One region of the Dechloromonas sp. A34 genome, then DNA from elsewhere that is predicted to be linked to it. Evidence: predicted binding sites of a transcription regulator. Region 1 holds the regulator's gene; the other holds the start of a gene.

Evidence for each region. The regulator sigma-54, encoded in region 1, starts transcription at its own class of promoters, with help from an activator protein. The targets are predictions, from matches to a motif close to TGGCACGCTTNCTGCTNA.
Region 2: a site for sigma-54 is predicted at 1,187-1,204, ahead of NQE15_RS02855 (GntP family permease). Genes of this name have one in related genera too.

Annotation. Positions count from the first base shown of each region.
Region 1 covers NZ_CP102486.1:4,712,443-4,717,976, forward strand. Annotated here, with positions in the region: gene ptsN (PTS IIA-like nitrogen regulatory protein PtsN) at 1-328, opposite strand, end outside; gene hpf (ribosome hibernation-promoting factor, HPF/YfiA family) at 384-707, opposite strand; gene NQE15_RS23480 (RNA polymerase factor sigma-54) at 722-2,191, opposite strand; gene lptB (LPS export ABC transporter ATP-binding protein) at 2,220-2,954, opposite strand; gene recX (recombination regulator RecX) at 2,951-3,382, opposite strand; gene recA (recombinase RecA) at 3,375-4,403, opposite strand; gene NQE15_RS23500 (hypothetical protein) at 4,615-4,839, shown strand; gene NQE15_RS23505 (pseudouridine synthase) at 4,853-5,500, shown strand.
Region 2 covers NZ_CP102486.1:569,474-575,007, forward strand. Annotated here, with positions in the region: gene NQE15_RS02850 (sigma-54 interaction domain-containing protein) at 1-1,054, shown strand, start outside; gene NQE15_RS02855 (GntP family permease) at 1,242-2,639, shown strand; gene NQE15_RS02860 (acyl CoA:acetate/3-ketoacid CoA transferase) at 2,668-4,671, shown strand; gene NQE15_RS02865 (efflux RND transporter periplasmic adaptor subunit) at 4,782-5,534, shown strand, end outside.

The sequences.
Region 1 (5,534 bases):
TGGCCTGTTCGGGCACCAGAAGGACAAAGAGCAGATTGACCGGGCGGCCATCGGGTGAATCGAAAGGGACCGGAGTCGCCAGGCGCAGGAAGGCACCGGCCGCATTTTTCAGACCCTTGATCCGGCCATGAGGAATGGCAATGCCCTGACCAAGTCCGGTCGAGCCGAGTTTCTCACGGGCAAACAGGCTGTCGAATATAACCGAGCGCGCCAAGCCGAGATGCGACTCGAAGAGCTGGCCGGCCTGTTCAAAGACCCGTTTCTTGCTGCTGGCCTCAAAGTCGAGAAGCACCTGCGAGGCCGACAGAATGTTGCTTAGAGGGTTCATAAGGGGAAGGGGTAAAGCAAGGGGCCGCAGCTACAGCGCTGCGGCCGATCGGCGCTTATTCAGCAACGTCGAGCGCAGGCTTTTCACCGCGATGGTGATCCTGCACTTTTTGCTTGTATTTGAGAACCTGGCGATCCAGCTTGTCGAACATGGCGTCGATGGCGGCATAGAGATCGTCGCCGGATTCTTCGACATGCATGTCCTTGCCGGGCACATGGACGGTAACTTCGGCCTTCTGTTTGAGTTTCTCGACAGACAGGACGACGCTCACACCGGTTACCTTGTCAAAATGGCGAACCACGGGATCCAGCTTGTTTTCCACGTACTCGCGCAAGGCGGGGGTAACTTCGATGTGGTGACCAGCGATCTGCAGATTCATGTTTTCTCCTCTCTCTACAGGGTCTTGCGTAAATTGACCGGCGGGATGTTGAGCGACTCGCGGTATTTGGCTACCGTGCGTCGGGCGACAACGATTCCCTGCTGGCCTAGTATTTCGGATAATTGACTATCCGACAAGGGCTTCTTGCCGTCCTCGGCTCCGATCAACTGCTTGATCAGAGCGCGGATGGCGGTGGCGGAACAAGCTCCGCCGGTGTCGGTAGCAACATGGCTACCGAAGAAGTATTTCAGCTCAAAAATGCCCCGCGGCGTCGCCATGTATTTCTGGCTGGTGACGCGGGAGACGGTCGATTCATGCAGGCCGAGAATGTCGGCGATTTCGCGCAACACCAGCGGCCGCATGGCGACTTCGCCATGCTCGAAAAACTGGCGCTGGCGATCGACGATGGCCTGGGTTACGCGGTGGATGGTCTCGAAGCGCTGCTGGACGTTCTTGATCAACCAGCGGGCCTCCTGCAACTGGCCGGTCAGGTTGCCATTGCCCCGGCGCTGGCGGGAGAGTATCTCGGCATACAGGCGGTTGATGCGCAGGCGGGGATAGGCATCCGGATTGATGTAGGCCGTCCACTTGTTCTTGAGCTTTTTGACGATGACGTCAGGCGTAATGTAGCGCGCCTCGACCTGGGCAAAACCGGCCCCCGGCCGCGGATTCAGACGAGTGATCAGAGCGTGCGCCGCGCGCAGCGCCTCGTCGTCGCAGCCGGTCAGGCGGCGAATCTTGACGAAATCCCGGGCGGCCAGCAACTCGAGGTGCTTTTCGACGATGGCCAGGGCCAACGGCTGTTCGGCACAGGGCTGCAGGGCCTTGAGTTGCAGGGCCAGGCATTCCTGCGGGCTGCGCGCGCCAATCCCGGTCGGATCGAAGTGCTGGATATGATGCAGGGCGATTTCGAGCTCTTCGAGCTCGATCTCGTATTCCGGCGGCAGAGTTTCAAGAAGTTCCAGCAAGGAAGCCGACAGGTAGCCGTCATCGTCGAGGGCTTCGATCAGGAAGCGGACCAGGGCACGATCGCGCTCGGTCAGCTGGGTCATGCCCAGTTGCCAGCCGAGATGATCGCGCAGGCTGATGGTGCCGGCATGAATGTCCTGGGCATCGCTATCGTCGTCCTCGTCGCGCCCGGCACCGGTAAAGGTCCCAGCATCCGAGCTCCAGCGATCGTCGTCGACATCGGAGGGGGCTGATGGCACATCCATTTCACGGTCGTCGCGGGCATCGCGCTCTTCGCGTTCGACCTTCTGTTCGCGCTCACCTTCGCTGGTCTGCGGCGAGTCGAACTGCTGAGCCGCGGTAAAGGTCTCGCTGCCACCGTCGTCGTCGCGCTCCAGCATCGGATTTTCGAGCAGATAGCGTTCGATTTCCTGCTGCATTTCCACCGTCGACAGCTGTAGCAGCTTGATCGACTGCTGCAACTGGGGGGTCAGCGCCAGATGCTGGGATAGTTTGAGTTGGAGGGCAGGTTTCATCGGTTGGGATAGGGGCGCTGCTTAACGGTCAGAGCTTGAAATGCTCGCCGAGATAAACCTTGCGGACGCTTTCATTCTCCACGATTTCGTTCGGCCGTCCAGCGGCGAGTACGCGGCCAGCGTTAATAATGTACGCATGGTCGCAAATACCGAGGGTCTCGCGGACGTTGTGGTCAGTGATCAGCACACCGATACCGCGCTCCTTGAGGAAGCGGATGATTTTCTGAATTTCCAGGACGGCGATCGGGTCGACGCCGGCAAAGGGTTCGTCGAGCAGAATGAAGCGAGGATTGGTGGCCAGCGCCCGGGCGATTTCGACCCGCCGCCGCTCACCGCCGGAGAGTGCGGCGGCGTTGACGTGGCGGACATGGCCGATATGCAGTTCGCCGAGCAGACCCTCGAGGCGGTCATTGACTTCCTCTTCGGGCAACTTGAGCAGTTCGAGGATGGCCCGGATGTTTTCCTCGACATTGAGCTTGCGGAAGACCGAGGCCTCCTGCGGCAAGTAGGAAAGACCCTGCCTGGCCCGGCTGTGCATCGGCAGATGGGTCAGCCGGGCATCGTCGATATAGACCTCGCCGCCATCGGCCGGCACCAGGCCGACAATCATGTAGAAGCAGGTGGTTTTGCCGGCCCCGTTCGGTCCGAGCAGGCCGACAACCTCGCCGGCGGCGACCTCGAACGAAACGTCCTCGACCACGGTGCGCGCCTTGTAGCGCTTTTTCAGGTTATGGGCCGAGAGCTTGGAGATCGGGGCGTTCATTGGCTGGCTCCGCGCATGACCCGGCGGATGGCATCGCCCGAGAAGCCGCGGTATTGCAGAAAGCGCATCTGCTTGGCCCGCTCTTCCGGGGTCTGCGGCAACTGGCCAAATTTCTTGGCCCACACCGACTGGCAGCGCTCGCCCTCGTCACCGCCTTCGGGCAGGGCGGCGGCGATGTCGTCGTCACCGACCCCGGTCTGCCGCAACTCCTGTTTCAGCCGCGCATTACCGTAACGGCCGGCACGGGCCACGACGCGTTGCCGGGCAAAGCGGTGGTCGGAGAGCAGATTCTGGGCTTGCAGGGTGTCGAGCACGGCCGCGAGCTGCTCTTCCGACTCGGCGGCGCCAGCGAGTTTGGCCTTCAACTCGGCCCGGCTGTGTTCGCGCCGGGTCAAGAGTTTCAGGGCACGAACGCGCAAATCAGACATCAGCCTTGGCAGCCTTGACCGGCTTGATGACGTTGGTGCTGGCGGCCTCGCGGATGCCGGCCTCGATTTCCTGGGCGATTTCCGGATGGCTGCGCAGGAATTCTCGGGCGTTGTCCTTGCCCTGGCCGATTTTCTCGCCCTTGTAGGCATACCAGGCGCCGGATTTCTCGACCAGCTTGTGGGCGACACCCATTTCGACGATTTCGCCGTGGCGGGAAATACCTTCGCCGTACAGAATGTCAAAAATGGCTTCGCGGAACGGTGGCGAGACCTTGTTCTTGACGACCTTGACCTTGGTTTCGCTGCCGATGACTTCATCGCCCTTCTTGATCGAGCCGATGCGGCGGATATCGAGGCGCACGGAAGCGTAGAACTTCAGCGCATTGCCACCGGTCGTCGTTTCCGGCGAACCGAACATGACTCCGATCTTCATCCGGATCTGGTTGATGAAGACGACCAGGGTGTTGGTCTTCTTGATGTTGGCGGTCAGCTTGCGCAGGGCCTGGCTCATCAGCCTGGCGTGCAGGCCGACCATCTGGTCGCCCATTTCGCCTTCGATTTCGGCACGTGGGGTGAGGGCGGCGACCGAGTCGATGACGATGATGTCGACCGAACCGGAGCGGACCAGCATGTCCGAGATTTCGAGGGCCTGTTCGCCGGTATCCGGCTGCGAGATCAGCAGGTCGCCGACATTGACGCCGAGCTTTTGCGCATATTGCGGATCGAGGGCGTGTTCGGCATCGATGAAGGCGGCGACGCCACCGAGTTTCTGCATTTCGGCGATAACCTGCAGACAGAGCGTGGTCTTGCCCGAGGATTCCGGTCCGTAGATTTCAACGACCCGGCCGCGCGGCAGTCCGCCAACGCCCAGGGCAATATCCAGACCCAGCGATCCGGTGGACACCACCTGGATGCCTTCGTCGATTTCGGCATCGCCCATCTTCATGATGGAGCCTTTACCGAACTGCTTTTCGATCTGTTGCAGCGCTGCGGCGAGCGCCTTTGCCTTGTTGTCGTCCATGGAGGTACCTCGAAATTTGAGCGGATTATGGCACAGGGGCCGAAGATGGAACAGAAATTGCTGAGCCGAAAATCAGCGGATTTGGCGCGAAATATGCATATGGCAAACCGCGATTTTGGCCGAATACCGATAAACACGGGTATATTTTCGGCGGCCACTTCTGGCCGCCCCAGGTTACTGGTTATAAATACAGTACATTTTAGGTAGTCACTTGGCAAGATTATTTTTCCTTTCACCGGCCTCGGGGAAACTGCTGTTCGGCCTTGCCCTGGCCGCTGCCACAGCATTCGCCCAGGCCAGGCCCGCCCCGTGGTATTGGTGGGTCAGCAAGGTCGATGGGGCCCGCGTTTGCCTGCAGACCTCTCCGGGCAGCGGCTGGTATCGCGATGGCGGACCGTACCGCAACGGCCGCTGCGGCGCCGATCTGGCACGCTGAAGCAGAGCCACCGATGATCTATACCCCGCCGGCCGATACCGGCCTCAGCATCATCTACGCCGACGACAGTCTGCTCGTGCTCGACAAGCCGGCGGGGCTGCTCTCGGTGCCGGGACGCGGCGCCGACAAGGCCGACTGCCTGGCCAGCCGCGCCCAGGCCAATTTTCCGGATGCGCTGACCGTGCATCGGCTCGACATGTCGACTTCAGGCCTGCTCCTGATGGCCCGCGGAGAAGCCATGCAGCGCGCGCTGTCCCGATTGTTCGAGGACCGCCGGGTCGACAAGCGCTATCTCGCCGTGGTCGACGGCTACCTGGAAAGCGAGAGCGGCGAGGTCGACCTGCCGCTGATCTGCGACTGGCCGAACCGCCCCCGACAAAAGGTGGATTTCGAAGTCGGCAAGCGCTCACTGACGAAATTCCGAAGATCTGGCTTCGATCCGCATACCGGATGTAGCCGGGTCGAACTGGAGCCGGTGACTGGCCGTTCGCACCAGTTGCGGGTCCATATGGCCGCGCTCGGCCACCCGATCCGCGGCGACGAACTCTACGGACCGGACCCCGAACCCGGCGAACGCCTGCTCTTGCATGCCACGGATCTGGCCTTTGTCCATCCGCTAAGCGCCGTCGCCCTGCGCTTTCACAGCGACGCTCCGTTCTAACCGCCGAAAACCTTATAATTCCCGCGTTTTCAAT
Region 2 (5,534 bases), 610 kb from region 1:
GCGCCACCTGGCGCCGGTCGTTTCTCGCTACCAGCGCCTGCGTTCCGATCTGGCCGAGGCCGAACGCAAACTGGCCGAAGCCCGGCAGACCAAGTACACCTTCTCCAGTTTCATCGGTGTCGCCGCGGCCAGCAACGAGGTCAAGCAGGCGGCCCGGCGCGCGGCGCGCACCGCCTCAGCGGTGCTGATCCTCGGCGAAACCGGCACCGGCAAGGAACTGCTGGCGCAGGCCATCCATGCCGCCAGCCCGCGGGCCAAGCGGGCCTTCGTCGCTGTCAATCTCGCTGCCGTGCCGGAAAACCTGCTCGAGGCGGAATTCTTCGGCGTCGCCCCCGGAGCCTTCACCGGCGCCGAGCGGCGCGGCCGCGACGGCAAGTTCAAGCTGGCCGATGGCGGTACGCTGTTCCTCGACGAAATCGGCGACATGCCGCTGGCCCTTCAAGCCAAGCTGTTGCGGACCCTGCAGGAAAAGGAGTTCGAAGCCGTCGGCTCCAATCGCTTGCAGACGGTGGATGTGCGGGTCATCGCGGCGACCAGCCGCAACCTGGAACAGATGGTTGCCGGCGGTAGCTTTCGCGCCGATCTCTATTACCGCCTGAACGTGATCACCCTGAATACCCCGCCCTTGCGCGCGCGACTGGACGATTTTCCGCTGCTCGCCGAGCATCTCGTCGACCAGATCTGCCGCCAGCAGGGGATCCCCGTGCATGGCGTTGCGCCGGCTGCCGTCGAGCGGCTGCGCCGGCATGACTGGCCGGGCAACGTACGTGAACTGTCGAACGTGCTGGAGCGCGCGCTGCTGATGTCGGACGGCGACGTGCTGGAAGCGGGCGATCTCGATCGTGTGATGCCGGTCGCCATGGTGCCGCCCGCCCTGGCCATCGTCGGCGGCGGCATGGCCGAAGCGGTCGCCCAGGCCGAGCGCGAGGCCATCCTCGTCGCGCTGCGCAACTGCCATGGCAACAAGGCACAGGCCGCCCGCACTCTCGGCATTTCCCGCGCCGCCCTCTACGAAAAGATTGCCGTGTTGGGTGTCCAGGCCAACGCCGCCTAGCACCACAAATTCAAAGGCTGGCACCAGTTGTCCGGCCGGCTGGACAGGGTGTCTGCCGGGGCAGACAGAAATTTCCGGAACGGGAGCAGGAATTCTGTCAGTTAACATATATATTCAATAACTTGAGCTGTGTGGCACGGGGCGTGCGATAGCGAAAGCGCCGCAATAAATCTTAATGGAGACAAAAGTGGACTTTCTCATCGTACTGGCCTCGCTGGCCTTCCTGATGTTCGTGGCCTATCGCGGCTACAGCGTCATCCTCTTCGCGCCGATTGCCGCCATGGGCGCCGTGCTCTTCATCGATCCGACGCTGGTCGCTCCGATGTTCACCGGCCTCTTCATGGACAAGATGGTCGGCTTCGTGAAGAATTTCTTCCCGGTCTTCCTGCTCGGTGCCGTGTTCGGCAAGGTCATCGAGCTGTCGGGCTTCTCGAAGGCGATCGTCGCCTCGGTGATCAAGATGATCGGCAGCGAGCGGGCGATGCTTTCGATCGTCCTCGTCTGCGCGATCCTCACCTATGGCGGGGTCTCGCTGTTTGTCGTGGTCTTCGCGGTCTATCCCTTCGCCGCCGAGATGTTCCGCCAGGGCGGCATTCCGAAGCGCCTGATTCCCGGCACCATCGCCCTCGGCGCCTTCACCTTCACGATGGATTCTCTGCCCGGCACGCCGCAGATCCAGAACATCATCCCGACCACTTTCTTCAAGACCGATATCTATGCGGCGCCGTGGCTCGGCCTGATCGGTGGCATCTTCATCCTGACCTGTGGCCTGATCTACCTCGAATGGTGCCGCCGGCGCGCGATGGCGGCTGGCGAAGGCTACGGCGACGGCCATATCAACGAGCCGGAAGCCTTCGAGCACGAGAAGCTGGCCCATCCGCTGATCGCCATTCTGCCGCTGATCATGGTCGGCGTCATGAACAAGGTGTTTACCACTGCCATTCCGCTGCTCTACGGCGAGCAGGTTTCCTTCATTCCGGCCATCATCGGCAAGGCGGCGCCGGTCGTCCAGCAGACCAAGGCGGTCGCCGCCATCTGGGCGGTCGAGGGGGCGCTGCTGGTCGGCATTGCCACCGTCTTCGTCTTCGCCTGGAAAACGGTGTTCGCCAAATTTGCCGAAGGCAGCAAAGGTGCCATCGGCGGGGCGCTGTTGGCGACCATGAACACCGCTTCCGAATACGGCTTCGGTGCCGTGATCGCTGCCTTGCCGGGATTCCTGGTTGTCGCCAACGCCCTGAGCTCGATTCCCAATCCGCTGATCAACGAAGCGATCACGGTTACCGCGCTGGCCGGCATTACCGGTTCCGCTTCCGGCGGCATGGGTATCGCGCTGGCGGCGATGGCCGAAACCTTCATCGCCAACGCCCAGGCGGCCGGCATTCCGCTCGAAGTCTTCCACCGCGTCGCCTCGATGGCTTCCGGCGGCATGGACACCCTGCCGCACAACGGTGCGGTGATCACGCTGCTCGCGGTGACCGGCCTGACGCACCGCCAGTCGTACAAGGACATCTTCGCCATCACCTGCATCAAGACGATGGCCGTGTTCGTGGTGATTGGCGTGTTCTACGCCACTGGTATCGTTTGATCATCCAATAATAACGAGGAGACTAAGCATGGCCCTTTCCCGTCACCCAATCGCCGCGTCGCTGCGCGCCTCCGATACCGGCAAGGTCGTTTCGGCGCGCGATGCCGTGCGCCTCATCAAGGATGGCGACACCGTCGCCACCGGCGGCTTCGTCGGCATCGGCTTTGCCGAAAACATTGCCATCGCGCTCGAACAGCGCTTTCTCGAAGGCGAGGAGGCGGATGTCCATGGCCTCGGCAGCCCGCGCAACCTGACCCTGGTCTATGCTGCCGGGCAGGGCGACGGCAAGGAGCGCGGCCTCAACCATTTCGGCCACGACGGCCTAGTGGCGCGGGTCATCGGCGGCCACTGGGGGCTCGTTCCCAAGCTGCAGCAACTGGCTGTCGCCAACCGGATCGAGGCCTACAACCTGCCGCAGGGGGTGATCACCCATATGTTCCGCGACATCGCGGCCGGCAAGCCGGGAACGATCACCCGGGTCGGCCTCGGCACCTTTGTCGATCCGCGCTTCGGCGGCGGCAAGCTCAACGAGATGACGACCAAGGAGGTCGTCCGTCTGATGGAGATCGACGGCGAGGAATACCTGTTCTACAAGGCCTTCCCGATCAATGTCGGAATCATCCGCGGGACGACGGCCGACCCCGACGGCAACATCACCATGGAGAAGGAGGCCCTGACCCTGGAAGCGCAGGCCATCGCGATGGCGGCACGCAATTCGGGCGGCATCGTCATCGTCCAGGTCGAACGCATCGCCGAGCGTGGCACGCTGAACCCCCGTCAGGTCAAAATTCCCGGCATCCTGGTCGATTGCGTCGTGGTCTCGGAGAAGCCCGAGTACCACATGCAGACCTTCAGCGAACAATACAGCCCGGCCTTCGCCGGCGAGATCAAGGTGCCGCTGTCTGCCATTGCCGCGATGCCGATGAGCGAACGCAAGATCATCGCCCGGCGGGCGGCGCTGGAATTGAAGGCCAACGCCGTGGTCAACCTCGGCATCGGCATGCCGGAAGGCGTCGCCACCGTCGCGGCCGAGGAACAGGTCATCGACCTGCTGACGCTGACCGCCGAACCTGGCGTCATCGGCGGTGTGCCGGCCGGCGGCCTGAGCTTCGGGGCGGCGACCAACGCCCAGGCGATCATCGACCAGCCCAGCCAGTTCGACTTCTACGACGGCGGCGGCCTCGACATCGCCTTCCTCGGGCTGGCCCAGGCCGACCGCATGGGCAACCTGAATGTTTCAAAGTTCGGCCCGCGTCTGGCCGGGGCCGGCGGCTTCATCAACATTTCGCAGAATGCCAAGAAGGTCGTCTTCGTCGGCACCTTTACCGCCGGTAATCTGGAGGTTGCGATCAACGAAGGCAAGCTGGTGATCCTCGAGGACGGCAAGGCGACCAAGTTCGTCGAGGAGGTCGAGCACCGCACCTTCAGCGGCTCGCAGGCCGCCAAGTGGGGCAAGAGCGTGCTCTACATCACCGAGCGCTGCGTCTTCAACCTGACCGCCGACGGCCTGGAGCTGATCGAGATTGCGCCGGGCGTCGACCTGCAGAAGGACATCCTCGAGCGCATGGATTTCAAGCCCATCATGCACGGCGAGCCGAAACTGATGGATGCCCGGATCTTCAGCGAGGAACCGATGAACATCCGCTCCGGCATGCTCGAGCGTCCGCTCGACGAACGGCTCTCCTACGATGCCGAACAGAACCTGTTCTTCGTCGATTTCGCCGGTCTCTCAGTGCGCAGCGACGGCGATCTGGCGCGTATTCTGGAGGCGGTCGAGAGCAAGCTGGCGCCGGTCGGCCACAAGGTCAACGCCATCGTCAATTACGACCGCTTCTCGATCCTGCCGGAACTGGTCGACGACTACATCGGCATCGTCAAGGGCATCATGGATCGCCACTATCACGACGTCACGCGTTACACCTCGAGCACTTTCGTACGTATGAAACTGGGCGAGGCGCTGGCCAAGCAGCAGATCGCGCCGCATATCTACGAGAGTGCCGACGAGGCCGAGGGGAACCTAAAGAAGGACTGATGACCAAAGAGTCATTAGTTGGCTGACATCCGCGGCGGCCACGGTATCATTCGCCGATTGCCGCCCCGCAGGGGGGCTTATTTCAGGTCGCGGTCGACACGGGTTCTTGCATGAAATTCATTTCTTCGGGTCCGCTCGCCGGGCGGAAAGCCCGCATCGGATTGGTGCTGGCTGCCCTGGTGGCAGCCGCTGCCTTCTTCTTTTCCGGTTCCGGGGCGCCCAAGCCGGCGGCGCCGAGCAAGGCAGCGGCCAAGCCGGCACTGACCGTCAGCCTGACCTCGCCCCAAGTTCTTGAATGGCCGCAGGTGCTGCCCGCCAACGGCAATGTCGTGGCCTGGCAAGAGGCGGTGATCGGGCCGGAGATCAGCAACTACCGGATTACCGAAGTCCGCGCCCAGGTCGGCGACACGGTGCAGAAAGGCCAGGTCCTGGCCCGCATCGCCAGCGACACCGTGGCCAGCGAACTGGCCGAGGCCTCGGCGGCGGTCGCCGAAGCGCAGGCCAGCGCCAGCGAGGCGCAGGGCAATGCCGCACGGGCGACGGAGCTCAAGGCCAAGGGCTTCTATAGTTCGCAACTCAATACCCAGTACCAGACCGCCCAGCACACGGCGGCAGCCCGCCTCGCCGCGGCCCGCGCCCGGCAGCAGGCGGCCGAGGTCAAGATGAGCAAGACCAATGTGCTGGCGCCGGATGACGGCGTGATCTCGGCGCGCAGCGCGACGGTCGGGTCGCTGACCCAGCCCGGGCAGGAGCTGTTCCGTCTGATTCGCGGCGGCCGCCTGGAATGGCGGGCCGAAGTGCCGTCGGCCGATCTGGCCAGCCTCAAGCCGGGCCTGGCTGCGATCCTGGTCAATCCCAACGGC